DNA from 4 places in the Streptomyces sp. E-08 genome. Region 4 is predicted to be linked to each of the others. Evidence: riboswitches for the same ligand, from Rfam matches in the RefSeq annotation. Region 4 holds a riboswitch; each other region holds the start of a gene.
The links. A riboswitch is a leader RNA that binds a small molecule or an ion and turns the genes downstream of it on or off. The one in region 4 is predicted to bind cobalamin.
Positions count from the first base shown of each region.

Region 1: another riboswitch for cobalamin. It lies ahead of ACN9MM_RS09710 (cobalamin biosynthesis protein); the one in region 4 lies ahead of ACN9MM_RS26095 (ribonucleoside-diphosphate reductase subunit alpha).
Region 2: another riboswitch for cobalamin. It lies ahead of cobN (cobaltochelatase subunit CobN); the one in region 4 lies ahead of ACN9MM_RS26095 (ribonucleoside-diphosphate reductase subunit alpha).
Region 3: another riboswitch for cobalamin. It lies ahead of ACN9MM_RS05020 (energy-coupling factor ABC transporter permease); the one in region 4 lies ahead of ACN9MM_RS26095 (ribonucleoside-diphosphate reductase subunit alpha).

Region 1 is NZ_CP183971.1:2,112,780-2,119,790, forward strand. It holds gene ACN9MM_RS09685 (VOC family protein) at 1-314, shown strand, start outside; gene ACN9MM_RS09690 (hypothetical protein) at 383-1,780, opposite strand; gene ACN9MM_RS09695 (alpha/beta hydrolase) at 1,870-2,997, opposite strand; gene ACN9MM_RS09700 (anion permease) at 3,406-4,677, shown strand; gene ACN9MM_RS09705 (hypothetical protein) at 4,694-4,915, shown strand; cobalamin riboswitch at 5,030-5,169, shown strand; gene ACN9MM_RS09710 (cobalamin biosynthesis protein) at 5,205-6,191, shown strand; gene ACN9MM_RS09715 (cobyric acid synthase) at 6,188-7,011, shown strand, end outside.
Region 2 is NZ_CP183971.1:4,138,133-4,145,143, forward strand. It holds gene cobN (cobaltochelatase subunit CobN) at 1-3,445, opposite strand, end outside; cobalamin riboswitch at 3,485-3,616, opposite strand; gene ACN9MM_RS18955 (cobalamin biosynthesis protein CobG) at 3,690-4,913, shown strand; gene ACN9MM_RS18960 (precorrin-8X methylmutase) at 4,910-5,563, shown strand; gene ACN9MM_RS18965 (precorrin-2 C(20)-methyltransferase) at 5,560-7,011, shown strand, end outside.
Region 3 is NZ_CP183971.1:1,066,514-1,073,524, reverse strand. It holds gene ACN9MM_RS05040 (FAD-dependent oxidoreductase) at 1-371, opposite strand, end outside; gene ACN9MM_RS05035 (ATP-binding cassette domain-containing protein) at 539-1,402, opposite strand; gene cbiQ (cobalt ECF transporter T component CbiQ) at 1,399-2,148, opposite strand; gene ACN9MM_RS05025 (energy-coupling factor ABC transporter substrate-binding protein) at 2,154-2,834, opposite strand; gene ACN9MM_RS05020 (energy-coupling factor ABC transporter permease) at 2,831-3,529, opposite strand; cobalamin riboswitch at 3,559-3,764, opposite strand; gene ACN9MM_RS05015 (PTS-dependent dihydroxyacetone kinase phosphotransferase subunit DhaM) at 3,843-4,298, opposite strand; gene dhaL (dihydroxyacetone kinase subunit DhaL) at 4,295-4,915, opposite strand; gene dhaK (dihydroxyacetone kinase subunit DhaK) at 4,941-5,933, opposite strand; partial or broken gene ACN9MM_RS05000 (IS5/IS1182 family transposase) at 6,382-6,748, opposite strand; gene ACN9MM_RS04995 (hypothetical protein) at 6,838-7,011, shown strand, end outside.
Region 4 is NZ_CP183971.1:5,617,926-5,624,936, reverse strand. It holds gene ACN9MM_RS26115 (LuxR C-terminal-related transcriptional regulator) at 1-49, shown strand, start outside; gene ACN9MM_RS26110 (DUF3311 domain-containing protein) at 182-445, shown strand; gene mctP (monocarboxylate uptake permease MctP) at 442-2,067, shown strand; gene ACN9MM_RS26100 (GNAT family N-acetyltransferase) at 2,142-2,642, shown strand; cobalamin riboswitch at 2,697-2,819, shown strand; gene ACN9MM_RS26095 (ribonucleoside-diphosphate reductase subunit alpha) at 2,950-5,304, shown strand; gene ACN9MM_RS26090 (ribonucleotide-diphosphate reductase subunit beta) at 5,304-6,320, shown strand; gene def (peptide deformylase) at 6,392-7,011, opposite strand, start outside.

The DNA.
Region 1 (7,011 bases), 3.5 Mb from region 4:
AGCACGCCGTGTACGAGGGCGAGGACGGCCGTGTCATGCACGCCGAGCTCACCTGCGGGAACGGGATGGTGATGCTGGGCAGCAAGGGCAGCGGCAGCGCGTTCGACAAGCTGATGACCGGCGGCGGACCGGCCTCGGTGTACGTGCGCGTGGACGACGTCGACGAGCACCACGCGCGGGCGGTGGCGCACGGCATCGAGATCGTGATGGCCCCGGCGGACCAGGAGTACGGCTCCCGGGACTACACGGCCCGGGACGCCGAGGGCAACGTGTGGAGCTTCGGCACGTACGCCCCCGGCGCCACCTCCGGGTAGGTCCGTGCCCGGCGGGCGGGTCCCCGCCGGTGACGCGGGCCCGGCGCCGCCGGCGCCTCTCCGGTGGCTCAGGCTCCCCCGGTGTGCACCTGGAAGGCGGCCCGGCGGACCGCCTTGGCCAGGGCCGGGTCCGGGTGGGCGGCGGCCAGGGCGACCAGGACCTGCACGGTACGGGGGTGGCCGACGGCGCGGATCTCGTCGAGCAGCGCCGGGACGGTGCCCTGCACCGCGGAGTCGAGGTGCCGGACGAGCAGCTCGCTCTCGCCGTGGTCGGCCACGGCCGCCGCGGTGTCGACCCAGAGCCAGGTCGACTCCTCGCGGGTCAGCACCTCCTGGGCGTCGTCGGGGTCGGCCCCCTCGTACTCGGCGATCCACAGCAGCGCGTACGGCCGCAGCGAGGGCTCGGCGACGGTGGCCCGCACCTCGGCCTCGGCGGGCGCGCCGACGACGCGGAGCGCCTCGAAGGCGAGCCCGCGCAGGAGGGCGTCCTCGCCGCGGGCGACGGCCAGGAGCTCACCGACGGCGCTGGACAGGGTGCGGGCCGCGAGCCAGGCGCGGTACTCGTCGCGGGCCGGGCCCGGGGTGAGCCGGGCGCAGCCGCGGAGCATGTCCTCGGCGGACTGCTCGATGTTTCCCGCGGGGCTCTGCGCGGCGACGCAGATCTGCTCCAGCTTGACCCAGACCGCCCAGTTCCCCAGCGGGGTCAGGGTGGCGTGGCGCTCGTCGGTGCCGGGGTCCAGGGTGAGCGCGCCGACGGCGGCCAGGCCTTCCAGGGCCCAGTCGAGGAGGGCGGGCAGGCCATCGAGGGCGGGGGCGTCCGCGGCCTCGGGCGCCGGACCCGCCGCGGGGACCTCGCAGCGCTCCTCGCGGAGTTCCTCGACGCGCTGGCCGAGGAGGTCGAGGAGGGCGGGGACGAGGACCGGGCCCTGGGAGAGCTGGAGCAGCGAGAGCACCTGCGGGACGGCCTCGACGACCTCGGCGACGGCGCTCGGCGCGACCGCCCCGGGGGACGGGTGCACGAGGGACCAGGCGTCGAAGAGGGCGACCCAGCCGCGCAGGACGGCCGAGTCGTCGCGGTCCCAGGCGTGCAGCCGCCAGCCGGGGCGGGCGGTGTCGCCGTGCAGCTCGACGAGCCCGGCGAGCCGGGCGCGGTCCCAGCCGGCCCGGATCTGGCCGGGCGTCAGGTCCAGTGCGGCCGCGGCCCGTTCCTGGGCGGGGCCGGTGCGGGGTGCCGTGTCGGCGCCGCGCTCGACGGCGGCCCAGCGGGCGATCCGTACGGCGTCGGCGAGGACGTGCCGGGCCTGGCGGGCGAGCTCCGCGCGGGGCGGGGTGCCCTCGGGCGGCCGCGGCGCCGGCCGGGTGCGCCGGGTCGTCACCGCCCGTCGGGCGGTGGCCAGCGCCCGCGGGCGGACGAGTCGGAGTCTGGAGTTGCGCGCCAATGGTTCATCGGGCTTTCGAGACGTCACGGGGGCAGTCTTCCCGCTGACGGCCCGAAAGCCCAATCGGAATCGGACGCCCCGTCGGATCGGGCGCCGGAACGGCCTCGGAACCGCGCTCAGAGGAGGGGGGTGAGGAAGCGGCGGACGGACTCCTCGTAGCGGACCGGGTCGGCGTTCCACATGGCGGCGTGCGGGGCGTGCCGCACGGTCTGGAGGCTGACGAGGTCGGGGCGCCGGGCGGCGAGTTCGACGGAGGGCTCCCAGGGGGCGATCGTGTCGTCGGGGCCGTGGAAGAGGAGGGTGGGGACCCGCAGGGCGCCCGGCTCCGAGGCGGCCTGGAGGAGGTCCCCGTGCGGGCCGGTCCTGCCCTGGGCGGCGCGGACGGCGAGCGGGAGCAGGGGTCCGGGGACGTGGTGGGCCGCCGCGAGGTTGCGGAAGGTGGCCTCCCAGTCGAGGACCGGGGAGTCGAGGACGAGGCCGCCGATCCGGTCGCGCACGCCCGACTCGACGGCGGCGCGCAGGGCCATCGACGCGCCGGTCCCGAAGCCGTGCAGGACGACCTTCCGCGCGCCCCGGCGGACGGCGTAGCGGATGGCGGCGTCGACGTCCCGCCACTCGGACTCGCCGAGGTGGGCGAGGCCGTCCGGGGAGGCGGGCGCACCTTCGTCGCCCCGGTAGGCGGGGACGAGGACGGGGATCTTGCGCCGGTGGAAGAAGGGGACGAGGTTGAGCGGGTGCTCTCGGGTGGTGCCGAGGCCGTGCAGGGCGATCACCCAGGTGGTGCGGGGGCCCGCCACGAGCCAGCCGGGCAGGGGTCCGAGTTCGCCGGGGATCTCGACGTCCTCCTGGGCGAGCCCGAGGGCGCTGATCGGGGTGCCCCGGTGCAGCTGGGGGGTGAGCCGGACGCGGGCGCCGGGCCCGAGGACGCCGAGCTCGACCCGCTCCAGGCGGCGGACGACGGTGTCGGCGGTGTGCGGGACCCGGTCGAGTACGGGGCCGAGGACGGCGTGCAGGCCGTGGGCCTCCATCCCGTACGTGCCGGGGCGCAGCGACGCGAGGCTGCGGGTGAGGGTGATGCGTTCGGGCCCCGTGGCGTGCACGGTGAGCCGGGGGTCTCCGGGGAGTGGTCGTCCGGACGGCACCTTGAGGGCGACGTCGCTGGCGTACCGGCCGGCCGCGATCGCGGCCGCGCCGACACCTATCAGAGTGGTGACGGCCGCTGCCGTCGCTGTAGCCGGGCGCACGCTCCCAGTGTCGGCAGGGCGGGGTGGGGCTGCCACCGGACGGACCCGGACGGCCCTGGACCGGCCCCGCGCTCCCCGGGCCCGGCCCGGGGAGGGGCGAAGCGGAGGGATCGCCCGGCGGAGTGACATGGGTCTCCTCCTGGCGGTCCCCCGGCCGGATGGTTCTGTCCAGGGAGCGGAACCGGGTGACGGGGGAGGAAGCGGGGCAGGTCGTACGTGCCCCGTACGGGCCCGGATTACCCATGGTTGCCGGGTGACCGCATCGTGGACAACCGGGCACCCGGGGGCCACAAGCGGAACCTCTTGACACCGGATAGGGACACCACGCCGCCCGCCCCAGTTCATCTTCCGTTCACCCAGGTTGCTTACGTTCGACGAGCCACTGACGTCAAACGATTGCCTGGGTAAATGGAACACATCACGCTGCTGCTCGCCATTGTGGTCGTGACAGCTCTCGTGTTCGATTTCACGAACGGTTTCCACGACACCGCCAACGCGATGGCCACGACCATCTCGACCGGTGCTCTCAAGCCCAAGACGGCGGTGGCCATGTCCGCCGTGCTGAACCTCGTCGGCGCGTTCCTGTCCGTGGAGGTCGCCAAGACGATCTCCGGCGGGATCATCAACGAAGAGGGCATTCGTACAGAAGTGATCTTCGCGGCGCTCGTGGGCGCCATCCTGTGGAATCTGCTGACCTGGCTCCTCGGCCTGCCGTCCAGCTCGTCCCACGCCCTCTTCGGCGGTCTCATCGGCGCCGCGGTCATGTCGGCCGGCTGGTCCGCCGTGAACGCCCCGACCATCGTCACCAAGGTCCTCATCCCGGCCGTCGCCGCGCCCATCGTCGCCGGCCTCGCCGCGATGCTGGCCACGCGCCTGACGTACAAGATCGGCGCGAAGACCGACGAGAAGCGCACCGCCAAGGGCTACCGCGTCGGCCAGATCGCCTCCGCCGGTCTCGTCTCCCTCGCCCACGGCACCAACGACGCCCAGAAGACGATGGGCATCATCACCCTCGCCCTGGTCACGCAGGGCGTCGTCGCCCCCGGTTCGAACCCGCCCCTGTGGGTCATCGTCTCCGCCGGTGTGGCCATCGCGCTCGGCACCTACCTCGGCGGCTGGCGCATCATCCGCACCATGGGCAAGGGCCTCACCGACCTCCGGCCGCAGCAGGGCTTCGCCGCCCAGACCAGCGCCGCCACGGTCATCCTCGCCTCCTCGCACCTCGGCTTCTCCCTCTCGACCACCCAGTCCTGCTCGGGTGCCGTGATGGGTGCCGGTCTCGGCCGCAAGGGCGGTGTCGTCCGCTGGTCGACCGCGACCCGGATGTTCGTCGCCTGGGGCCTGACGCTGCCCGCCGCCGGCCTCGTCGGCGCCGGTGCCGAGTTCCTCACCAAGCAGGGCCCCTGGGGCATCGTCGCCGTCGCGGTCCTCCTGGTCTCCGGCTCGGCCGTGATCTGGTCGCTGTCCCGCCGCAAGCCGGTCGACCGGCACAACGTCACGGCCGACGACCTGGACGGCGACGCCGAGCCCGCGGGCGTCGTGACCACCGCGATCGCGGCCGTCACCCCGCCGCCGGCCGGCTCCGTCGCCGCCGTCGCGGACGAGGACCTGAAGACCACCATCCCCGCGCCGGTCCCCACGGACCCGGCCGCTCCCCCGGCCCCCGCCGCCGCGGTCTAAGGAACTGGAACCAAGCATGAAGATCGACTGGGCAGCTCTCGGCTCCGTCTTCGGAGTCAGCCTCGTGACGACCGTCGCGCTCGTGGGCCTCTTCACCCTCGGTGTCATCGGCCTCTCCAAGCAGGAGCAGGCCGCCGCCCAGGGAGGCTCCGCCGCCCTGGCCCGCACCGGCGCCTACGCCTGCTTCGCCCTGTGCCTGGCGGCCGTGGCGTACGGCATCTACCTGATCGTCGCCTGACGCGTCGAGCGTGACCGGCGGGGCGGTCCGCACCTTCGGTGTGCGGACCGCCCCGCCGTCGTGTTTGTGGTGCTTCGCACAGTGACGCGGTGCAGGTCAAGGGTGAGTTGACGGCTGTTCTCGGGCCGTGGTGGACTGCCGAGGCCATTACGGCGGCAGTAGAGGAAGTCCGGTGCGAATCCGGCGCGGTCCCGCCACTGTGACCGGATCCGAAGGGTCCGGGAGTCAGGAACTCTCGCCGCCGGTCACGTCGATCCAGGGCGCGGACCCTGAGTGAGGACACAGCGCCATGCCCGGCCGCAGCCCCGGACCCTCCAGAACCAGCCGCCTTTCCCCGGACGGATTCGCGTACGGCGCGGCCGCCGGTCTCGCCGTCGACCTGCTCGTCGGCGACCCCCGCCGCGGCCATCCCGTCGCCGCGTTCGGCCGGGCCGCGGCCCGGGTCGAGGACGCCCTGTGGCGCGACCACCGCGGGTGGGGCGCCCTGCACACCGCCGTCTGCGCCGGCGCCACCGTCGCGGCCGGCGCCCTCGCCGCCCGTGCGGTACGGGGCAGCCGTGCCGGATCCGCCGCGCTCACCGCCGCCGCCGTCTGGTCCGTCGTCGGCGGTACGACCCTGGGGCGCGAGGCCCGCGCGATCGGGGGCGCCCTCGCCGCCGGGGACCTGGAGGTCGCCCGCGAGCGGCTGCCGCACCTGTGCGGGCGCGACCCGCAGTCCCTCGACGGTCCCGCGATGGCCCGCGCGGTCGTGGAGTCCGTCGCCGAGAACACCTCCGACGCGGTCGTGGGCGCCCTCTTCTGGGGAGCGGTCGCGGGCGTGCCGGGCCTGGTCGGCTTCCGCGCCGTCAACACCCTCGACGCGATGGTCGGCCACAAGTCCCCCCGGTACCGCAGGTACGGCTGGGCCTCGGCCCGCCTCGACGACGTGGCCGGCTGGCCCGGCGCCCGGCTGACCGCGGTCCTCGCGACCGTCGCCGGCGGGAACCCGCGCGGGGCCGTACGGGCCTGGCGGGCGGACGCCGCGAAGCACCCGAGCCCCAACGCGGGCCCCGTCGAGGCCTCCTTCGCGGGCGCCCTCGGCGTGCGGCTCGGCGGGACCCTCTCGTACGCCGGACGGGTCGAGCACCGGCCCGTCCTCAACGGGGAGGGGCGGCCCGTCGAGGTCGCCGACATCGACCGCGCGGTCCGGCTCTCCCGCCGGGTCACCGGACTGACCCTGGCCGCCTGCGTGGGCGGCCGCATGATCGCGAGCGCGCTGAAGCGGAGGAACGCATGAGGGGTGGGGGGCTGCTCGTCGCCGGGACCACGTCCGACGCGGGCAAGAGCGTCGTCACGGCCGGAATCTGCCGCTGGCTGGTCCGGCAGGGCGTCAAGGTCGCGCCGTTCAAGGGCCAGAACATGTCCCTGAACTCCTTCGTCACCCGGGAGGGCGCCGAGATCGGCCGGGCCCAGGCCATGCAGGCCCAGGCCGCGCGGGTGGAGCCGACCGCCCTGATGAACCCGGTGCTGCTCAAGCCCGGCAGCGACCGCTCCAGCCAGGTCGTCCTCATGGGCAGGCCGGTCGGCGAACTGAGCGCCCGCGGCTACCACGGCGGCCGGCAGAAGGAACTCTTCGAGCCGGTCCTCGCGTGCCTGGAGGAACTCCGGGGCACGTATGACGCCGTGATCTGCGAGGGGGCGGGCAGTCCGGCCGAGATCAACCTGCGGCGCACGGACATCGTGAACATGGGCATCGCGCGGGCCGCGAAGCTGCCCGTGGTCGTCGTCGGGGACATCGACCGGGGCGGGGTCTTCGCCCAGTTCTTCGGGACGACGGCGCTGCTCTCTCCCGAGGACCAGGCGCTCGTGGCCGGATACCTGGTCAACAAGTTCCGGGGTGACGTCACGCTGCTCGAACCGGGCCTCGACATGCTGCACGGGCTCACCGGGCGCCGGACCTTCGGTGTCCTGCCGTACGCGCACGGGCTCGGCATCGACGAGGAGGACGGCCTGCGGGTCTCCCTGCGGGGCACCGTCCGCGAGTCGGTCGTCGCGCCGCCGGTCGGCGCGGACGTGCTGCGGGTCGCCGTCTGCGCCGTCCCCCTGATGTCCAACTT
Region 2 (7,011 bases), 1.5 Mb from region 4:
CGTCGAGGACGTATTCCTGCGTGAGCTTGTCGTACATCCAGTCGGCGACGACACCCGTGGTCGCGTCGTACCCGAAGAGGTAGTCGACGGTCGCCGCCAGCTCGAACGCGCCCTTGTAGCCGTGGCGGCGCATGGCCTCGATCCAGCGCGGGTTGACCACGCGGGCCCGGAAGACCCGGGAGGTCTCCTCGACGAGCGTGCGCGTGCGGACGGTCTCCGGGCGGGTCGAGTCACCGATGTACGCCTCGGGGGCCGTGCCCGTGAGCGCGCGGACGGTCGCGACCATGCCACCGTGGTACTGGAAGTAGTCGTCCGAGTCGGCGATGTCGTGCTCGCGGGTGTCCGTGTTCTTCGCGGCCACCGCGATCCGCTTGTACGCGGTCTCCATCTCGGCGCGCGCCGGGCGGCCTTCGAGCCCCCGCCCGTACGCGTACCCGCCCCACACCGTGTACACCTCGGCCAGGTCGGCGTCCGTGCGCCAGTCCCGCGAGTCGATCAGCTGGAGGATGCCCGCGCCGTACGTGCCCGGCCGCGAGCCGAAGATACGGGTGGTCGCGCGCCGCTCGTCACCGTGCTCGGCGAGGTCGGCCTGCGCGTGCGCCCGGACGTAGTTGTCCTCGGCGGACTCTCCCTCAAGACCCGCCACGAGCCGTACGGCGTCGTCGAGAAGGCCGATGACGTGCGGGAACGCGTCCCGGAAGAAGCCCGAGATGCGCAGCGTCACATCGACGCGCGGACGGCCGAGCTCGGCGAGCGGGATCGGCTCCAGGCCGTTCACCCGGCGCGAGGCCTCGTCCCACAGCGGACGGACGCCGAGCAGGGCGAGGGCCTCGGCGACGTCGTCACCGGCGGTGCGCATCGCGCTCGTGCCCCACAGGGAGAGGCCGACGGAGGTCGGCCACGCGCCGTTGTCGTCGCGGTAGCGGGTGAGCAGCGAGTCGGCGAGCGCCTGCCCGGTCTCCCAGGCGAGCCGGGACGGCACGGCCTTGGGGTCGACGGAGTAGAAGTTGCGGCCGGTCGGCAGGACGTTGACCAGACCCCGGAGCGGGGAGCCGGACGGTCCGGCCGGCACGAAGCCGCCGTTCAGGGCGTGCACGGCGTGCGCCAGCTCGTCGGTGGTGGCGGCCAGGCGCGGCACGACCTGCTCGCAGGCGAAGCGCAGCACGGCGTGCACCTCGGGGCCGTACGCGGCGGCGACCGTCTCGATCGCGTCCACGGACCAGTCCGCCGCCTCCATCGCCTCGACCAGCTCGCGGGCCTTCGCCTCCGCCTCGTCGGCGGTGGTGCGGGTCGCGGCCGACTCGTCCAGGCCGAGGGCCTCGCGCAGACCGGGCAGCGCCTGCGTGCCGCCCCAGATCTGGCGGGCACGCAGGATGGACAGGACCAGGTTGACCCGGGCCTCGCCCTCCGGGGCGCCGCCGAGGACGTGCAGTCCGTCGCGGATCTGGGCGTCCTTGACCTCGCACAGCCAGCCGTCGACGTGCAGCAGGAAGTCGTCGAAGCCGTCGTCCTCCGGGCGCTCCTCCAGACCGAGGTCGTGGTCGAGCTTGGCGGCCTGGATCAGGGTCCAGATCTGGGCGCGGATCGCGGGCAGCTTCGCCGGGTCCATGGAGGAGATCTGCGCGTACTCGTCGAGCAGCTGCTCCAGGCGCGCGATGTCGCCGTACGAGTCGGCGCGGGCCATCGGCGGCACCAGGTGGTCGACGAGGGTCGCGTGCACGCGGCGCTTGGCCTGGGTGCCCTCGCCCGGGTCGTTGACGAGGAACGGGTAGATCAGCGGGATGTCGCCGAGGGCCGCGTCGGGGCCGCAGGCGGCGGACAGGCCGGCGTTCTTGCCGGGCAGCCACTCCAGGTTGCCGTGCTTGCCCAGGTGGACCATGGCGTCGGCGCCGAAGCCGCCGTCCTCGGCGCGGGCGGCGATCCAGCGGTAGGCGGCCAGGTAGTGGTGGGACGGCGGGAGATCGGGGTCGTGGTAGATCGCGATCGGGTTCTCGCCGAAGCCGCGCGGCGGCTGGATGAGGACCAGCAGGTTCCCGCGCCGCAGGGCGGCGAGGACGATGTCGCCCTCCGGGTTGCGGGACCGGTCGAGGAACATCTCGCCGGGCGCCGGGCCCCAGTGCTCCTCGACCTGCTCGCGGAGCTCGGCGGGCAGCGTCGCGTACCAGCGCTTGTAGTCGGCGGCCGGGATGCGGACCGGGTTCTTCGCGAGCTGCTCCTCGGTCAGCCAGTCCTGGTCGTGGCCGCCGGCCTCGATGAGGGCGTAGATCAGCTCGTCGCCGTCGCCGGAGACCAGACCGGGGAGGTCCGCCTCGGGGCCGAAGTCGTAGCCCTCCTCGATGAGGCGGCGGAGCAGGGAGACGGCGGAGGCGGGGGTGTCGAGACCGACCGCGTTGCCGATGCGGGAGTGCTTCGTCGGGTACGCGGAGAGGACGAGCGCCAGCCGCTTCTCGGCGTTCGGGATGTGGCGGAGCCGGGCGTGCCGCACGGCGATCCCGGCGACGCGGGCCGCGCGCTCGGCGTCGGCGACGTACGCGGGCAGACCGTCGGCGTCGATCTCCTTGAAGGAGAACGGGACGGTGATGAGGCGGCCGTCGAACTCGGGCACGGCGACCTGGCTCGCGGCGTCCAGCGGGGACAGGCCCTCGTCGTTCTCCTCCCACGCCGACCGCGAGCCGGTCAGGCAGAGCGCCTGGAGGATCGGCACGTCGAGCGCGGCGAGCGCGCCCGCGTCCCAGGCCTCCTCGTCGCCGCCGGCCTGCGCCTCGGCGGGCTTGGTGCCGCCGGCCGCGAGGACGGTCGTGACGATCGCGTCGGCCGTGCGCAGCGTCTCGACGAGCTCCGCCTCGGGGGCCCGCAGGGACGCCACGTACAGCGGGAGGGCCCGCGCGCCGGCGTCCTCGATCGCCCCGCACAGGGCGTCGACGAAGGCGGTGTTCCCGCTCATGTGGTGGGCGCGGTAGTAGAGCACGGCGATCGTCGGGCCGGTCTCGTTCCTCGCGACCCGGTCGAGCGGGCCCCAGGTGGGGGCGGCGGCCGGGGACTCGAAGCCGTGGCCGGTGAGCAGCACGGTGTCGGAGAGGAAGCGGGCCAGCTGCTCCAGGTTGGCCGGGCCGCCGTGCGCCAGATAGGCGTGCGCCTCGGTGGCGACGCCGACGGGCACGGTGGAGGACCCCATCAGCTGGGCGTCGGGGGCCTGTTCGCCGCTGAGCACGACGACCGGCTTCCCGGTGGCGAGGACCGTGTCCAGGCCCTCCTGCCAGGAGCGGATCCCGCCGAGGAGGCGGACGACGACGAGGTCGACGCCGTCGAGCAGGGCGGGGAGGTCGGCCAGGGGGAGGCGCGAGGGGTTGGCGAAGCGGTACTCGACCGCTCCCTCGGCCTGGGCGGCGTTCGCCGCGCGGGCGCTGAGCAGGTCGGTGTCGGAGTGCGACAGCAGCAGGAGCATGGCGAGCTCAGGCCTTCCTCGGGGTTGTCCGCGCCCCGGGTGGTCAGATGGACGGCGGGAGTTCCTGACTCACCCGCGGGTGCGGGCTCACAGTGGCGGGACCGCGCCGGATTCTCACCGGGCTTCCTCCCCGGGGTCCTGGGACCCCATGCCGATCTGCATCCTAGATCGTGGCGTGGGCGGGCCCCAGGGAGCGGCGGGGTCGACCGGATCACACCCGGTGGTCGGGCGGTTCCCCGTGGGTATGCTCGCCGCCATGCCGCCCACCCCACCCCCGGCGTCCGAACCGGGCGAACCTCGCGTACGGGACCGTGGCGACGCCTGCCCCGGGGCGCTGCGCCTGCACCCCGCCGACGACGGACGCCTGGCCCGACTGCGCCTGCCCGCAGGGCGCCTGACGGCTCGTCAGGCCGAGGTTCTGGCGCACGCGGCCGAGACCCTCGGCGACGGGCGGATCAGCATCACCTCACGCGGCAACGCGGAGCTGCGCGGCCTCGCCGAGGACTGCGGGGCGCGGCTCGCCTCCCTCCTGGCCGGGGCGGGCCTGCTGCCCTCCCCCACCCACGAGCGCGTCCGCAACATCGTGGCCTCGCCCGGCGCGGGACTCGACGGACTCGGCCACTCGGACGTGCAGTTGTGGGCCCGCGCCCTGGACACCGCCCTGTGCGCCGAACCCCGGGCGGCGTCCCTTTCCGGACGGTTCCTGTTCGTCCTGGACGACGGGCGCGGAGACGTCGCCGGGCTCGGCGGCGATGTGAGCTTGATCGCAGGACGGGACGGATCCGTCCGGCTGCTCCTCGGCTCCCGGGCCTTCCTCCTCGCCGCCGCCGACGCCGTCCGGGCCGCCCTCGCCGCCGCCCTCGCGTTCCTCGACGCGGCCGAGGCCGCGGGCAACGGGGCCTGGCGCCCGCACGAGCTGCCCGACGCGCACGTACCCGACTGGGCCGGGGCGCTCGCGAGGGCCGGGATCACGGCGGAGCCCGTACCCGTACCGCCGCTCCCCGTGTCCCCGCCGCCCGCGCCCGGGCCGCTCGGCGACCGCGCCCTGCACGTCCTCGCCCCGCTCGGCCGGCTGACCGCCACCCAGCTGCGGGCCCTGCTGCCCGCCGCCGAGGTCCGGCTCACGCCCTGGCGCGGCGCGGTCGTGGTGACCGACCCCGCCAGGCTCCCCGCCCTGGAACCGTACGGCCTGGTCACCCGGCCCGGCCTGCCTTCCGTCGGGGTCAGCGCCTGCACCGGACGCCCTGGCTGCGCCAAGTCCCTCGCCGACGTCCGGACGGACGCCGGCCTGGTCCGCCACGGAGGCCTGCCCGTCCACTACTCCGGGTGCGAGCGCCGCTGCGGCCACCCGCGCGGCACCTGGGTCGACGTCCTCGCCACCGGCGACGACAGCTACCTGGTGGACGGCGTCCCCACCCCCCGTACCGCCCTGCCCGAAGCAGTGACCAAGGCCCGCACGACGAGATGAGCGAGAGCACCAGGATGTTCGACTACGAGAAGGACGGGACGGAGATCTACCGCCGGTCCTTTGCCACGATCCGCGCCGAGGCGGACCTCGCGGACCTGCCCGCCGACGTCGCCCAGGTGGCGGTCCGGATGATCCACGCCTGCGGCATGACCGACCTCGTGCAGGACATCGCGTACTCCCCGCGGGTCGTCGCGAACGCCCGCGAGGCCCTCCGCGCGGGCGCGCCGATCCTCTGCGACGCCCAGATGGTCGCCAGCGGCGTCACCCGCAAGCGGCTGCCCGCCGACAACGAGGTGCTCTGCGCGCTCTCCGACCCGGCCGTCCCCGCCCTCGCCGCCGAGCTCGGCACCACCCGCTCCGCCGCCGCCCTCGAACTGTGGCGGGACCGCCTCGAAGGCTCCGTCGTCGCCATCGGCAACGCCCCCACCGCCCTCTTCCACCTCCTGGAGATGATCGCGAAGGGCGCCGGGAAGCCCGCCGCCGTCCTCGGCATCCCCGTCGGCTTCATCGGCGCCGCCGAGTCCAAGGACGCCCTGGCCGAGAACACCCTCGGCCTCGACTACCTGGTCGTACGGGGCCGGCGCGGCGGCAGCGCGATGACGGCCGCCGCGATCAACGCCCTCGCCCACGAAGCGGAGATCCAGGCATGAGCACCGTGACCGGAAAGCTGTACGGCGTCGGGCTCGGCCCCGGCGACCCGGACCTGATGACGGTCGCCGCCGTGAAGGCCATCGCCGCGGCCGACGTCATCGCCTACCACTCGGCCCGCCACGGCCGCTCGATAGCCCGTTCCATCGCCGCCGAGCACATCCGCGAGGACCACATCGAGGAGCGGCTCGTGTACCCGCTCACGGTGGAGACCACGGACCACCCGGGCGGCTACCGGGGCGCCCTGAACGACTTCTACGAGGAGGCCGCGGCCCGCCTCGCCGCCCACCTCGACGCCGGCCGCACCGTCGCCGTCCTCGCCGAGGGCGACCCGCTCTTCTACGGCTCGTACCAGCACATGCACAAGCGGCTCGCCGACCGCTACGACACGACCGTCCTCCCCGGCGTCACCTCGGTCAGCGCCGCCGCCGCCCGCCTCGGCGAGCCGCTGTGCGAGGCGGAGGAGGTCCTCACGATCATCCCCGGCACCCTGCCGGAGGACGAGCTGACGGCCCGCCTCGCGGGCACCGACTCGGCGGTCGTGATGAAGCTGGGCCGCACTTTCCCGACCGTGCGGCGGGCCCTGGAGCGGGCCGGCCGGCTGGACGACGCCCGCTATGTGGAGCGCGCGTTCATGACGGGCGAGCGCACGGAGAAGCTGACGGACGTGGACCCCGGGTCCGTCCCGTACTTCTCCGTCGCGGTCCTCCCCTCCCGCATCGGCCAGGAGCCTCCCCTACGGGAGACCGGCGAGGTCACCGTCGTCGGCACCGGCCCCGCCGGGGCGCCCTGGCTGACCCCCGAGTCGCGCGGCGCGCTCGTCAACGCCGACGTCCTCGTCGGCTACACGACGTACCTCGACCGGGTCCCCGTCCTGCGCCCCGGGCAGATCCGGCACGGCTCCGACAACAAGGTCGAGTCCGAGCGCGCCGAGTTCGCCCTCGACCTGGCCCGCCGCGGCCGGAAGGTCGCGGTCGTCTCCGGCGGCGACCCGGGCGTCTTCGCGATGGCGACCGCGGTCCTGGAGGTCGCCTGCGCACCGGAGTACGCGGACGTGCCCGTACGGGTACTCCCCGGGGTGACCGCGGCGAACGCGGCCGCCGCCGCGGCGGGCGCCCCCCTCGGCCACGACTACGCGACGATCTCCCTCTCCGACCGGCTCAAGCCGTGGGACGTCATCGAGGCCCGGCTCCGCGCGGCCGCGGGCGCGGACCTCGTCATCGCCCTCTACAACCCGGGCTCGAAGTCCCGCACCCACCAGGTGGCCGCCGCCCGCGACCTCCTCCTGGAACTCCGCGCCCCGGAAACCCCGGTGGTCGTCGCCCGCGACGTCGGCGGCCCGGAGCAGTCGGTCCGGATCCTGACCCTGAAGACCCTGGACCCCTCCGAGGTCGACATGCGCACGCTCCTCCTGATCGGCTCCTCGCAGACCCGGACGGCCGAACGGGGC
Region 3 (7,011 bases), 4.6 Mb from region 4:
GGGGCCTTGAGGGGGCTGGGGCCGACGAGGCCGGGGTGGTAGGCGTACCGGCCGAAGTGCAGGATCTGCATCGCGATCCGGCCGCCCTCGGCGTGCACGGCGTCGGTGATCAGCCGGTGCTCGGCGACCTCGTCGGCGGTGGTGAGCTTGGCGCCGCCGTCCCAGGGCCGGCCGGCCTCGTTGGGTGCGATGCCGCCGGTGACGATGAGGCCGACGCCGCCCCGGGCACGCTCCGCGTAGAAGGCGGCCATGCGCTCGAAGCCGTGCTCGGTCTCCTCCAGGCCGACGTGCATCGACCCCATGATCACCCGGTTGGGCAGGGTGGTGAACCCGAGGTCGAGCGGGCTCAGCAGGTGCGGGTACGGGGTCATGGGGCGTCTCCTCGCGCAGGGGTCGTCGACCTCAGTTCTAGGTGACCCCGGACGCCTTCTGCAACTAGTTGCAGAAGAATCGGAGAGTGATGTCTACTACTCGGTAGCAAGACCTCCGCGCCACTCGGGACGCTCAGGCCGGGCGGCTGGAGCCTCACTCGGATCGCTCAGGCCGGGCGGCCCGGCCCCGCCACCTCGGCGGTGACCCACGCGTCCAGGTCCTCCGGCGTCCGGGGCTCCGCCGCGTCCGCGCCCAGCAGACCGTGGGCCCGCAGGAGACGGGCCACCGACGTGCCCCACGGGCGGCGTAGACGGGCCGCCGCCAGCAGGGCGTCGTCCGCGAGGAGCTCGGCGACCGGGCCCGTGCGCAGACCGTCGGGGGAGAGCACCGCCGCCCCGTCGGCCCAGCGCAGCGCCAGATCGACGTCGTGCGTCGCCATCACCACCGTCGTCCCCGTCGCACGGAGCCGTTCCAGCGCGTCGAGCAGCCGCTCCTGGCCGTGCGGGTCGAGTCCGGCCGTCGGCTCGTCCATGATCAGCACCCGGGGCCGCATCGCGACGGCGCCCGCGATCGCCGCCCGCTTCCGCTGCCCGTACGACAGGAGATGCGTCGGCCGGTCCTCAAGAGCCACGATGTCCAGCGCCTCCAGGGCCTCCCGCACCCGGAGCCGTACCTCCTCTTCCGGCAGCCCCAGGTTCATCGGACCGAACGACACGTCCTGACCGACCGAGGCCGCGAACAGCTGGTCGTCCGGATCCTGCACGACCAGCTGCACCGTGGTCCGCAGCCGGGTCAGCCCCTGCCGGTCGTACGCCACCTCCGCCCCGTCCAGGAGCAGCGACCCGCTCCCGCAGCGCAGACCCCCGCTGAGCAGCCGGAGCAGCGTCGTCTTGCCGCTGCCGTTGCGGCCGAGGAGCGCGATCGCGCGTCCCTCCGCCACCGCGAAGTCCACGCCCGACAGGACCGCGGGCCCGTCCTCGTAGGCGAAACCCGCCTTCACCAGCTCCACGACGGGGGTCGGAGACGTCACGGAAGGAACCTTTCCAGTACGAGGGTGAGGGCGACGAGACCCGCCAGGAGCAGGCCCGTCGCCGTGAGGAACCGCCGCGACACCGCGACGGCGGGCACCAGCACCCGCAGCGTCCCGTCGTAACCGCGCCCGGCGAGCCCCGACTGCAGGCGCTGCGCCCGGTCGAAGGCCCGTACGAACGTCGTCGCGCCGAGGCCGGCGAGCGAACGCCAGGTCGCGGCCCGGGTGGTGTGCCCGAGCCGGGCCGCCTGGGCCTGCCGGATCTTCGTGAGCGCGTCGAGCAGCAGGAAGATGATCCGGTACATCACGAGTGCCACGTCCACCACCGGTGCCGGGACGCCCGCCCGGACCAACCGGGGCAGCACGTCGGACACCGGCGTCGTGAAGGCGAAGAGCAGCACCCCGAGAGAGGCCGAGGCGGTCCGCAGCAGCAACTCGCCCGCGTGCACGGGACCGTCGGGCGCGAGGGCCACGAGCCCCCGCGCCCCGCCCACCTCGAAGAGCAGCGGGACCGCGCCCGTGACGCAGAAGCCGAGCGGGATGCGGAACGCCCGCCACAGCTGACGGCCCGGCACACCGGCCGGGCCGAGCAGCACCGCGAGCGTGGCCGCCGCCACGAGCACCGCGCCGGGCCACGGCGGCAGACCCACCGCGCACAGGGTCAGTCCGAAGCCGAGGAGCGCCTTCTCCACGGGATGACGGCGGCGCCAGCGACTGCTGTGCGCCGCCGCGTCGATCGGCAGCATCGGCGCTACGCGCCCGTGCCGTCGAAGGGGACGGAACCGTCGTCGGCCCCCGGGACCCCCGCCTCACCGACGACGGGCCGGGACCCGCCGCTTGCGGCACCGGCGCCGGCGGCACGGGAGGCTGCGCCGGCCCGCGGGGCGCGGGAGCCGGCGCCGGCACGCGGGGCGCGGGAGCCGGCACCGGTACGCGGGGCGCCGGAGTCGGCACCGGTACCGGTACCGGCGTGCGCGTCGGCCGAGTCCTCCCCGCTGGTCGACGTGCCGGAGACGGGCCCGTTCCCGGCCGTACCGGAGTCACCCTGCCCGACGGGACCGCCTTCCCCCGTCGCACTCTCCATCCCCGTCGCACCGTCCGTCCCCGCCGCCTCGGCGGCCTCCGCCGCCGCGCGGGCCGCGCCCTGGCGGCGGCCGCGCCGGAGGCCGAAGTAGTACGCGAGGACGCCGGCGCCCAGTGCCGCCTGGAGGGCGAAGAGCGCCGACTCGATCTCGCCGGACGGCGGCTCGTACAGCGGGCTGAACCACGGCTTGTAGTCCGGCTGGAGCTCGGTGATCGCGGTCTCGGCCTCCGCGTCCGACCCCGCGAACGGCTCTTCCTTGTGGTCGCCGAGGCCCAGCGCGAGCGGCAGGACCGCGAGCGCGGCGACGAGGAGCAGCAGCAGCGTGTTGATCTTCGCGTTACGGCTCATCGCGCGGCCACCTCCTCCCCTCGCTCCGCCTTCGGCCGGCCGAGGACGCCGAGCCGGACCAGCTCGCCCTTGCTGGACTGGGTGAGCAGCCGCATCACGAGCACCGTGAGCAGGCCCTCGCTCACCGCCAGCGGGATCTGGGTCACGGCGAAGATCCCGCCGAACTTGGCCAGCGCGCCGGGCACGCCGCTGCCGGGGTCGGGGAACGCCAGGGCCAGCTGCACGCTGGTGACGCAGTACGTGGACAGGTCGGCGACGAACGCGCCGAAGAAGACGGCCACCATCAGCGGCGTACCGAACCGCCGCAGCAGCCGGTACGTCCCGTAGCCCGCCCAGGGCCCGACGATCGCCATCGAGAAGGCGTTCGCCCCGAGGGTGGTCAGCCCGCCGTGCGCGAGCAGCAGGGCCTGGAAGAGCAGGGTGATCGTCCCGAGGACCGCCATGATCGGGGGTCGGAAGAGGATCGCACCCAGACCCGTACCGGTCGGGTGGGAGCAACTCCCGGTGACGGAGGGAAGCTTGAGTGCCGACAGGACGAACGTGAAGGCGCCGGACGCGCCGAGCAGCAGGGTGGACTCGGGGTTCGACCGCACCTCGCGGGTCAGCGCGCGCACCCCGTGGGCGACGAACGGGGCGGCCGCTACGCCCCAGGCGGCGGCGTGCACAGGGGGCAGATACCCCTCGGCTATATGCATGGTCGGTAGACCCTCTCCAGCACCTCGTGGATGGACAACGCACCCCGGCCGGTCTCCTGGCTGACGGTCATACGGCCCGACTCCGCCTTCCCACACCGTCGCGGTCTCCCGCGCCGGTCCAGTGGCTTCCCCGGGGTGTTCCCCCCGGGGATGGAGCCGGACCTCCCGATCACAGTGGCGAGGGCCGCACCGGTACCGCACCGGTTTCCCGTACACCAAGGCCCTGCGACATTAGTGTGTTGACCTGCTGGATCACAACACGGTCGCCACCCGGCGCGGCCCGTCGGTCACTCCCCGCACACGGCTCGGGCGCTCACTCCTTGCGGTAGGAGTACGCCTCCGAGGCCGCCGCCACCACCGCTTCGAGGTCCCCGCCGGCGCTCGCCGTGACCAGCGCGGCGACCGCGCCCTCGACGAACGGCGCGTCCACCAGGCGGGCGGCCTCGGGCAGTTCGTCGCCCTCGGCGAGCAGCGCCTTCACGGTGAGGACCGCGCTGCCCAGGTCGACCAGGAGCGCCACACCGGCCCCCCGGTCGACGGCCTTCGCCGCCTCGCAGATCAGCTCGGAACTCGTCCCGAGCCCGCCGTCCGCAGTGCCGCCCGCCGGCAGCAGCGGCGCGAGATCGCCGCCGCCCGCGAGGCCGCGGGCCAGCTCGGCCACCGCCGTCGCGACCGCCGCGCTGTGGGAGACGAGCACGATGCCGACGGGCGGGACCACGGGAGGCACGGCGGGCGGTTCTGTGGGCGGTTCTGCGGGCGTGGGGCTCATCGCACCCCCTCCGTGCGCGCGGTGTCGGCGAGCGCCGCGAACAGCAGCGCCGACGACGTCGCCCCCGGATCCTGGTGCCCGATCGACCGCTCCCCGAGATAGCTGGCCCGGCCCTTGCGCGCCTGGAGGGGTACGGTCGCGAGGGCGCCGCCGTCGGCGGCGGTCCGGGCCGCCTCGTACGAACTCCGGAGCCCTTCGACGGCGGGCACGAGCGCGTCCAGCATCGTCTTGTCCCCCACCTGGGCGCCGCCCAGCTGCGACACGGCGGCCACCCCGGCGCCGAGGGCCTCCGCCAACCGCACCCGGGTGACCTGCGCGTCCTCGCCCAGGGTCTTCCCGGCGCGCCGCAGCAGCGTCCCGTACAGCGGCCCCGAGGCGCCGCCGACCGTGGAGATCAGCTGCCGCCCGGCGGCGGTGAGCACCGCGCCCGGGCTCGCCGGCGGCTCCTTCGCCAGGATCTCCGTCACGGCGGCGAAGCCCCGCCGCAGATTGGCCCCGTGGTCGGCGTCGCCGATGGCCGAGTCCAGCTCGGTGAGCCGGTCCGCCTCCCGGTCGACGTCCTCGGCCACCGCGGCCAGCCAGCGCACCAGGAACCCGGCGCCGAAGGTCTCCGTCATGTCGCTCCCCATGCCCAATCCCGTCTCACCGGCCCCAGCGCAGCGCGGGCGTCTGCACCGGAGCGTCCCACAGACGCAACAGCTCCTCGTCGACCTCGCACAGGGTCACCGAGCACCCGGCCATGTCGAGCGACGTCACGTAGTTCCCGACCAGTGTCCGGGCCACCGGCACCTGCCGCTCGGCGAGCACCCGCTGCACCTCGGCGTTGAAGCCGTACAGCTCCAGGAGAGGAGTGGCGCCCATCCCGTTCACCAGGGCGATGACCGGCCCGGACGGGCGCAGGTCCTCGACGACGGCGTCCACGGCGAAGTCCGCGATCTCGCGGGAGGTCATCATGGCCCGCCGCTCCCGGCCCGGTTCGCCGTGAATCCCGATGCCCAACTCCAGCTCGCCCGCGGGGAGATCGAAGGTCGGGCTGCCCTTGGCGGGGGTCGTGCAGGCACTCAGGGCCACCCCGAAGGACCGGCACCGCTCGTTGACCCGTCGGGCGATCGACTCCACGCGCTCCAGCGGGGCGCCCTCCTCGGCGGCGGCACCGGCGATCTTCTCCACGAACAGCGTGCCGCCGGTGCCGCGCCGCCCCGCCGTGTACAGACTGTCCGTCACCGCCACGTCGTCGTCGACGAGGACCTTGGCGACCTGGATGCCCTCGTCCTCGGCGAGCTCCGCGGCCATCTCGAAGTTCAGCACGTCGCCGGTGTAGTTCTTCACGACGAAGAGCACCCCGGCGCCGCTGTCGACGGCGGCCGCGGCACGCACCATCTGATCGGGCACGGGCGAGGTGAAGACCTCTCCGGGGCACGCGGCCGCCAGCATGCCGTACCCCACGAACCCCCCGTGCAACGGCTCGTGCCCGGACCCGCCGCCGGACACCAGCGCCACTTTCCCGGCCACGGGCGCGTCCCGCCGCACCACGACCCGCCGCTCGACGTCCACGGTCAGCTCGGGATGCGCCGAGGCCATCCCCCGCAGCGCATCGGCGACGACGGTCTCAGGAACGTTGATCAGCATCCTCACGGGTGTCTCCTCGGGATTTCAGCGGCTGGACTCACTCTTCGGGTCTTCGCAGGTCAGATCGTGTTGCCGGGCTAGGTGATCTTGGCGGTACGCGGCGGTCGAAGGCGGCATCCGCCGGTGCTCATGCTGATCTGATGCGGACTTCTATGACGCTATGTCAGCTTAGTGTGGCGACGCGCCAGGTCTCGTCGAGATCTTTCCCTCGGTGGTATCGACAATCCTGCTGCGAAGGTCACGAGTGCTGCTCCGGCCCCAGGATTTCCGGGTCCGAGCGACCCCAGGGTGAAGGAAATCCGTGCTGCGCAGGACGTGTGGTCCGTAGGTGGTGCGACCTACACGCTGGATGCGGGAACCATCAGGAAGTACACGATGGCCCGGTTCGGATCGGCGTTCAACGCACCGACGGTCGTCGCCACCGGACTCGACGACGCGGTCCAGGGGTGGAGCCCGGCCGGCCAACCACGACGACCAGGCGGGTGTCGGCGTCGATGACGACCTGGTGGTTGGTGGAGTACCGGTAGTTCTTCGACCGCTCGGCGACGGTGTGGTCCCGGGTGGAGACCAGAGCGGCGTCCACGATGAGCACTGCATCCTTGGTGAACCGATTGCGCGATTCGTACGGTCAGGTTTGTTCGCCAGTACGCGGTGACCAGCAAGATCCGGTCTTCCAACGGGAGGATCCATGGTCGGCCCCTGCGGACCGCGTCCGCACCTGCGCGGCGCAGTACCGTCACCAGCTTCCCGAAGGCGCGCGGGCTCAGCCCGGAGAACGGGGCTATCCAGGACGGCTCCGACGCTGTGATCACACCAGTCAGTTCGAGATCATCTCGTCCATGTGACCACGTCTTCAGAAGGCCGCCGGGGGCTCTCGTCGGTCGTTCTCCTGAGCTGCGACACTCTGTATGTGATCTATCCCGCGACGGACCAGCTGTCATCTGCCGAACGCGCCTTCATGATCAACGCCACCGAGATCGACATCCTCCCCGGTGTCCGGGGCGATCTCGACGAGCCGCTGGTCTCAGGGCCCGCCTCGGCTCTCGTCCCGATCCTCCTTCCCCTCGTCGACAGAGGATGGATC
Region 4 (7,011 bases):
CAGCCGGTTCGAGGCCGGCGTACGAGCGGCGAAAGAGGGCTGGCTCTGAGAATTCCCGTCCGTTATCGGGATGGCTCTGACAAAGTCACATCCGTTATGCGGACAGGGGTTCCATGGAGGGGTACCGTCCCCTAGATTTCCCCAGCATTACCGAGGTGATCAGCGAGGGGACGGAATCGCCATGTCAGACACGCCAGATGCGACACAAGGGAAACAACCGACCGTCACACCCCTGCGGGTGGTGATCGCGCTCTGCCTGATCGCCCCGTTCGTGGCGATGCTCTGGGTGAGCTCCTACGCGAAGGCCGAACCGCTCTTCGCCGGAATCCCGTTCTTCTACTGGTACCAGATGCTCTGGGTACTGATCTCCACGGCTCTCACCATGATCGCGTACAAGCTGTGGCAGCTGGACCAGCGTGCCCGCAAGGGAGGTGACGCGCGATGAAGGACGGCGTGAACGGCGTGGCGCTCGGCGTCTTCGTCTTCTTCTTCCTGGCCGTCACGGTCATGGGATTCCTGGCCGCGCGGTGGCGCAAGGCCGACAACGAGCAGAGCCTCGACGAATGGGGCCTGGGCGGCCGGTCGTTCGGCACCTGGGTGACCTGGTTCCTGCTCGGCGGCGACCTCTACACGGCGTACACCTTCGTCGCCGTCCCCGCGGCCATCTACGCGGCGGGCGCGGCCGGCTTCTTCGCCGTCCCGTACACGATCCTGGTGTACCCGCTGATCTTCACCTTCCTGCCGCGCCTCTGGTCGGTCTCGCACAAGCACGGATACGTCACCACCTCGGACTTCGTGCGCGGCCGCTTCGGCTCCAAGGGCCTCTCGCTGGCGGTGGCGGTCACCGGCATCCTCGCCACCATGCCGTACATCGCGCTCCAGCTCGTCGGCATCCAGGCCGTCCTGGACGTGATGGGCGTCGGCGGCGGCGAGAACACCCACTGGTTCGTCAAGGACCTGCCGCTGCTGATCGCCTTCGGCGTCCTCGCGGCGTACACGTACTCCTCGGGCCTGCGCGCCCCCGCGCTCATCGCCTTCGTCAAGGACACCCTGATCTACATCGTCATCGCGGTGGCGATCATCTACATCCCGATCAAGCTGGGCGGCTTCGACGAGATCTTCGCCAAGGCCGGCGAGGCGTACGCGCAGACCAACCCGGCGACCGGCAAACCGCGCGGCGCGCTCGTCCCCGGCGAGGCCGGACAGTGGACGTACGCGACGCTCGCGCTCGGCTCGGCGCTCGCGCTCTTCATGTACCCGCACTCCATCACGGCGACCCTGTCGTCCCGCAGCCGTGAGGTCATCCGCCGCAACACCACGATCCTGCCGCTCTACTCGCTCATGCTGGGCCTGCTCGCGCTGCTCGGCTTCATGGCGATCGCCGCCGGCATCAAGGTCACGAACGGCCAGCTCGCCATCCCGCAGCTCTTCGAGACCATGTTCCCGGACTGGTTCGCGGGCGTCGCGTTCGCCGCCATCGGCATCGGCGCGCTCGTCCCGGCCGCGATCATGTCGATCGCCGCGGCCAACCTCTTCACCCGCAACATCTACAAGGACTTCATCAAACCGGACGCCACCCCGGCCCAGGAGACCAAGGTCTCCAAGCTGGTCTCGCTCCTGGTGAAGGTCGGCGCGCTCGTCTTCGTCCTCACCATGGACAAGACGGTCGCGATCAACTTCCAGCTGCTCGGCGGCATCTGGATCCTGCAGACCTTCCCGGCGCTCGTCGGCGGTCTCTTCACCCGCTGGTTCCACCGCTGGGCGCTGCTCGCCGGCTGGGCCGTCGGCATGATCTACGGCACGGCCGCCGCGTACGGCGTCGCCAGCCCGACCCAGAAGCACTTCGGCGGCTCGGCCGCCGAGATCCCGGGCATCGGCGAGATCGGCTACATCGGCCTCACCGCCTTCACGCTCAACGTCGTCGTCACGGTCGTCCTGACCTTCGTCCTCAAGGCCGTCAAGGCCCCCGAGGGCGTCGACGAGACCTCCCCGGAGGACTACACGGCGGACGCGGGCGACGCCGGCGTCCGCACCGAGGTCCCGAAGGTCGGCACCCCGACGCACTGATCCACGGACGCGCAGACGAAGGGGCCCGGGAAATCCCGGGCCCCTTCGCGTGACCGCGCGGCAGACTGGCGGGCATGGACTTCACGATCAGGGCGGTACGGCCCGAGGAGTACGAGGAGCTCGGTGACCTCACCGGGCTGACCTATCTGAACGACGGGCTGCTGTTGCACGGCGAGGACGACTTCTATCTGGACGTGCTCCGCGACACGGCCCGGCGGGCGCGCGAGAGCGAGGTGCTCGTCGCCGCCGACGCCGAGGACGGGATCATCGGAGGGGTGACCTTCGCCGCCGGCGGCACCACCTGGGCCGACATCGCCGTGCCCGGCGAGGCCGAGTTCCGGATGCTCGTGGTCGCGCCGGCAGCCCGCGGCAGGGGCGTCGGAGAAGCGCTCGTACGCGCCTGCGTGGACCGGGCGCGGGCCCTCCCCGACTGCGCGCGGCTCGTCCTCTCCACGGACGCGAAGATGGTCTCGGCGCACCGGATCTACGAGCGGATGGGCTTCGTCCGCACCCCCGAGCGGGACTGGAACCCGATCCCCGAACACCCGCTGCGGACGTACGCCCTGGAACTGTAACCCCGGGACCGACACAACATGTGGGGGGTGCTCGAAGGGGCGCCCCCCACATGTATGCTCGTGCTCGCTGTCGACGCAGGGGAATCCGGCGCGAATCCGGAACTGTCCCGCAACGGTGTGCTACGTGCGGATTCGTACGGAGTGAGTCCGAGGACCTGCCGGCAGCGCGCCCGGTCCGTCCGTTCCGGGTGCCACAGACGTCCGGGCCTCGCGGAGTGGGCCGGTGGACGCGGCGCGCCCGCGCGTAAGGGTGCCCGCCTGCCCGCCCCCCGCCCTGGCCCCGAGCCGAGCGAGGGAGAGCCCCCACGTGACCATCGCGCCCGCCGATCCGGCCGCAGCGATCGAGAACGACGGCCCCGGGACCGTACTCCTGCGGACCCTGACCGATCTCACCGCCGACCTCCCGGACACCGACCCCGGCAAGGTCGCCGCCGCCGCGCTCCGCGGCCGCAGCGCCCTGTCGGACGAGGCGGAGCTGCGCGAGCTGGCCACCGAGGCCGCCGCCGGCCTGATCGCCGAGGACCCCGCGTACTCCCGGCTCGCCGCCCGGCTCCTCACCCTCACCATCGCCGACGAGGCGGCCGGCCAGGGCGCCGTCTCCTTCTCGGCCTCGGTCGCCGTCGGTCACCGCGAGGGCCTCATCGCCGACCGCACCGCCGAGTTCGCCGCCCTGCACGCCGAGCGCCTCGACGCCACGATCGACCCGGCCGGCGACGACCGCTTCGGCTACTTCGGCCTGCGCACCCTCTACTCGCGCTACCTGCTGCGCCACCCGATCACCCGCAAGGTGGTCGAGACCCCGCAGCACTTCATGCTGCGCGTGGCCTGCGGCCTGGCCGAGGACAACAGCGTCCGCGCCCTGGACGAGGTGGCGTCCCTCTACGGCCTGATGAGCCGCCTGGACTACCTCCCCTCCTCCCCCACGCTCTTCAACTCCGGCACCCGCCACCCGCAGATGTCCTCCTGCTACCTGCTGGACTCCCCGCAGGACGAGCTGGACTCCATCTACGACCGCTACCACCAGGTCGCGCGCCTCTCGAAGCACGCCGGCGGCATCGGCCTCTCGTACTCCCGCATCCGCGCCCGCGGTTCCCTGATCCGCGGCACCAACGGGCACTCCAACGGCATCGTGCCGTTCCTGAAGACCCTGGACGCCTCCGTCGCCGCCGTGAACCAGGGCGGCCGCCGCAAGGGCGCCGCCGCGGTCTACCTGGAGACCTGGCACGCGGACATCGAGGAGTTCCTGGAGCTCCGCGACAACACGGGCGAGGACCAGCGCCGTACGCACAACCTGAACCTGGCGCACTGGATCCCGGACGAGTTCATGCGCCGGGTCAACGCCGACGCCGACTGGTCGCTGTTCTCCCCGTCGGACGTGCCCGAGCTCGTCGACCTGTACGGCGAGGAGTTCGACGCCGCCTACCTCAAGGCCGAGGAGGCGGGCCTCGCCCGCAAGACGATGCCGGCCCGCGACCTGTACGGCCGGATGATGCGGACCCTGGCGCAGACCGGCAACGGCTGGATGACGTTCAAGGACGCCTCGAACCGCACGGCCAACCAGACCGCGCTGCCCGGCCGCGTGGTGCACTCCTCGAACCTGTGCACCGAGATCATCGAGGTCACCAACGACGACGAGACCGCGGTGTGCAACCTCGGCTCGGTCAACCTGGGTGCCTTCGTGGTCGGTTCGGACCTCGACTGGGAGCGGCTCGACGCGACCGTCCGCACGGCCGTCACCTTCCTCGACCGGGTCGTCGACATCAACTTCTACCCGACCGAGCAGGCCGGCCGCTCCAACTCCAAGTGGCGCCCGGTCGGCCTGGGCGCGATGGGCCTCCAGGACGTCTTCTTCCAGCTGAAGCTGCCGTTCGACTCGGCCGAGGCGCGCGCCCTGTCCACCCGCATCGCCGAGCGGATCATGCTCGCCGCGTACGAGGCGTCCGCCGACCTCGCCGAGCGCAACGGCCCGCTGCCGGCCTGGGCCGAGACCCGTACCGCCCAGGGTGTCCTGCACCCCGACCACTACGACGTCGAGCTGAACTGGCCGGAGCGCTGGGCCGCCCTGCGCGAGCGGATCGCCTCCACCGGCATGCGCAACAGCCTCCTCCTCGCCATCGCCCCCACGGCGACCATCGCCTCCATCGCGGGCGTCTACGAGTGCATCGAGCCGCAGGTCTCCAACCTGTTCAAGCGCGAGACGCTGTCCGGCGAGTTCCTCCAGGTCAACTCGTACCTCGTCGACGAGCTGAAGCGGCTCGGCGTCTGGGACGCCCAGACCCGTGAGGCGCTGCGCGACGCCAGCGGCTCGGTGGCCGGCTTCACCTGGATTCCGGCCGAGGTCCGCGAGCTGTACCGCACGGCCTGGGAGATCCCGCAGCGCGGCCTCATCGACATGGCCGCGGCCCGCACCCCCTTCCTGGACCAGTCGCAGTCGCTGAACCTGTTCCTCGAGACGCCGACGATCGGCAAGCTGTCGTCGATGTACGCGTATGCCTGGAAGCAGGGCCTGAAGACGACGTACTACCTGCGCTCCCGTCCGGCGACCCGGATCGCCCGCGCGGCGCAGGCCGCCGCCCCGATCCCCGTCCAGCAGGCGGCCCCCGACGCCGACGCGCTCGCCTGCTCCCTTGAGAACCCCGAGTCCTGCGAGGCCTGCCAGTAATGAGCTCCACCGAGAAGAAGAACCTCCTGGACCCGGGCTTCGAGCTCACGCTCCGTCCCATGCGCTACCCGGACTTCTACGAGCGCTACCGGGACGCCATCAAGAACACCTGGACCGTGGAGGAGGTCGACCTCCACTCGGACGTCGCCGACCTCGCCAAGCTCACCCCCGGTGAGCAGCACATGATCGGCCGGCTGGTCGCGTTCTTCGCGACGGGCGACTCGATCGTGTCGAACAACCTCGTCCTGACGCTGTACAAGCACATCAACTCCCCCGAGGCGCGCCTGTACCTCTCGCGCCAGCTGTTCGAGGAGGCCGTGCACGTCCAGTTCTATCTGACGCTGCTCGACACCTACCTGCCCGACCCGGACGACCGCGCCGCCGCGTTCGACGCGGTCGAGGAGATCCCCTCCATCCGCGAGAAGGCGCAGTTCTGCTTCAAGTGGATGGACTCGGTCGAGAAGATCGAGAAGCTGGAGACGGCCGCCGACCGCCGCCGCTTCCTGCTGAACCTGATCTGCTTCGCGGCGTGCATCGAGGGCCTGTTCTTCTACGGCGCCTTCGCGTACGTCTACTGGTTCCGCTCCCGCGGCCTGCTGCACGGCCTGGCGACCGGCACCAACTGGGTGTTCCGCGACGAGACGATGCACATGAACTTCGCCTTCGAGGTCGTGGACACCGTCCGCAAGGAGGAGCCGGAGCTCTTCGACGACGCGCTGCAGCAGCAGGTCACGGACATGCTGAAGGAGGCCGTCGAGGCGGAGCTGCAGTTCGGCCGCGACCTGTGCGGCGACGGCCTGCCGGGCATGAACACCGAGTCGATGCGCGAGTACCTCCAGTGCGTCGCCGACCAGCGCCTCCAGCGCCTCGGCTTCCCGCCGGTGTACGGCTCGGAGAACCCGTTCGCGTTCATGGAGCTCCAGGGCGTCCAGGAGCTGACCAACTTCTTCGAGCGCCGCCCGTCCGCCTACCAGGTGGCGGTCGAGGGCTCGGTGGACCTGGACGAGGACTTCTAGGTCTTCCGCCGTACGGGAAAGGGCCCCGCTCCTGGACAGGAGCGGGGCCCTTCCGCGTGCGTGCGCGAGGGTCAGTCGTTCGCGACGACCGGGTAGCGCGGGGTGCCCTCCTCCATCTGGCGGAGGGCGTCCTTGCGGTCCCGCTTCGACAGCTTGTCGATGTACAGGAAGCCGTACAGGTGGTCCGTCTCGTGCTGGAGGCAGCGGGCGAAGTAGCCGGTGCCCCGCACCTTGATCGGGTTGCCCTGGGAGTCCTGGCCGTGCACGACGGCGTAGTCCGGGCGGGCCAGCTCGGCGTACGCGGTCGGCACGGAGAGGCAGCCCTCGTTGGACTCGTCGAGGTGGCGCTGCTCGGCCGGCAGCTCCTGGAGGACCGGGTTGACCACGTGGCCGACGTGCCGGACACCCTCGTCGTCCATGCAGTCGTAGACGAAGACCTTCTGGTCCACACCGATCTGGTTCGCGGCGAGGCCGACGCCCTCGGCGGTCTTCTGGCTGGCGAACATGTCGTCGATCAGCTGCGCCAGCTCGTCGCCGAACTCGGTGACGTCCTTGCACTCCCGGTGGAGCACGGGGTTGCCGACGACCGTGATCGGACGCGAGGTGCCCCGCTCGCGGTGCGCGAGCTCACGCGCCTCGCAGTCCTCCGTGTCCACGACGAACTCGTCGTCGATCTGCGTCTGCTCGTCCG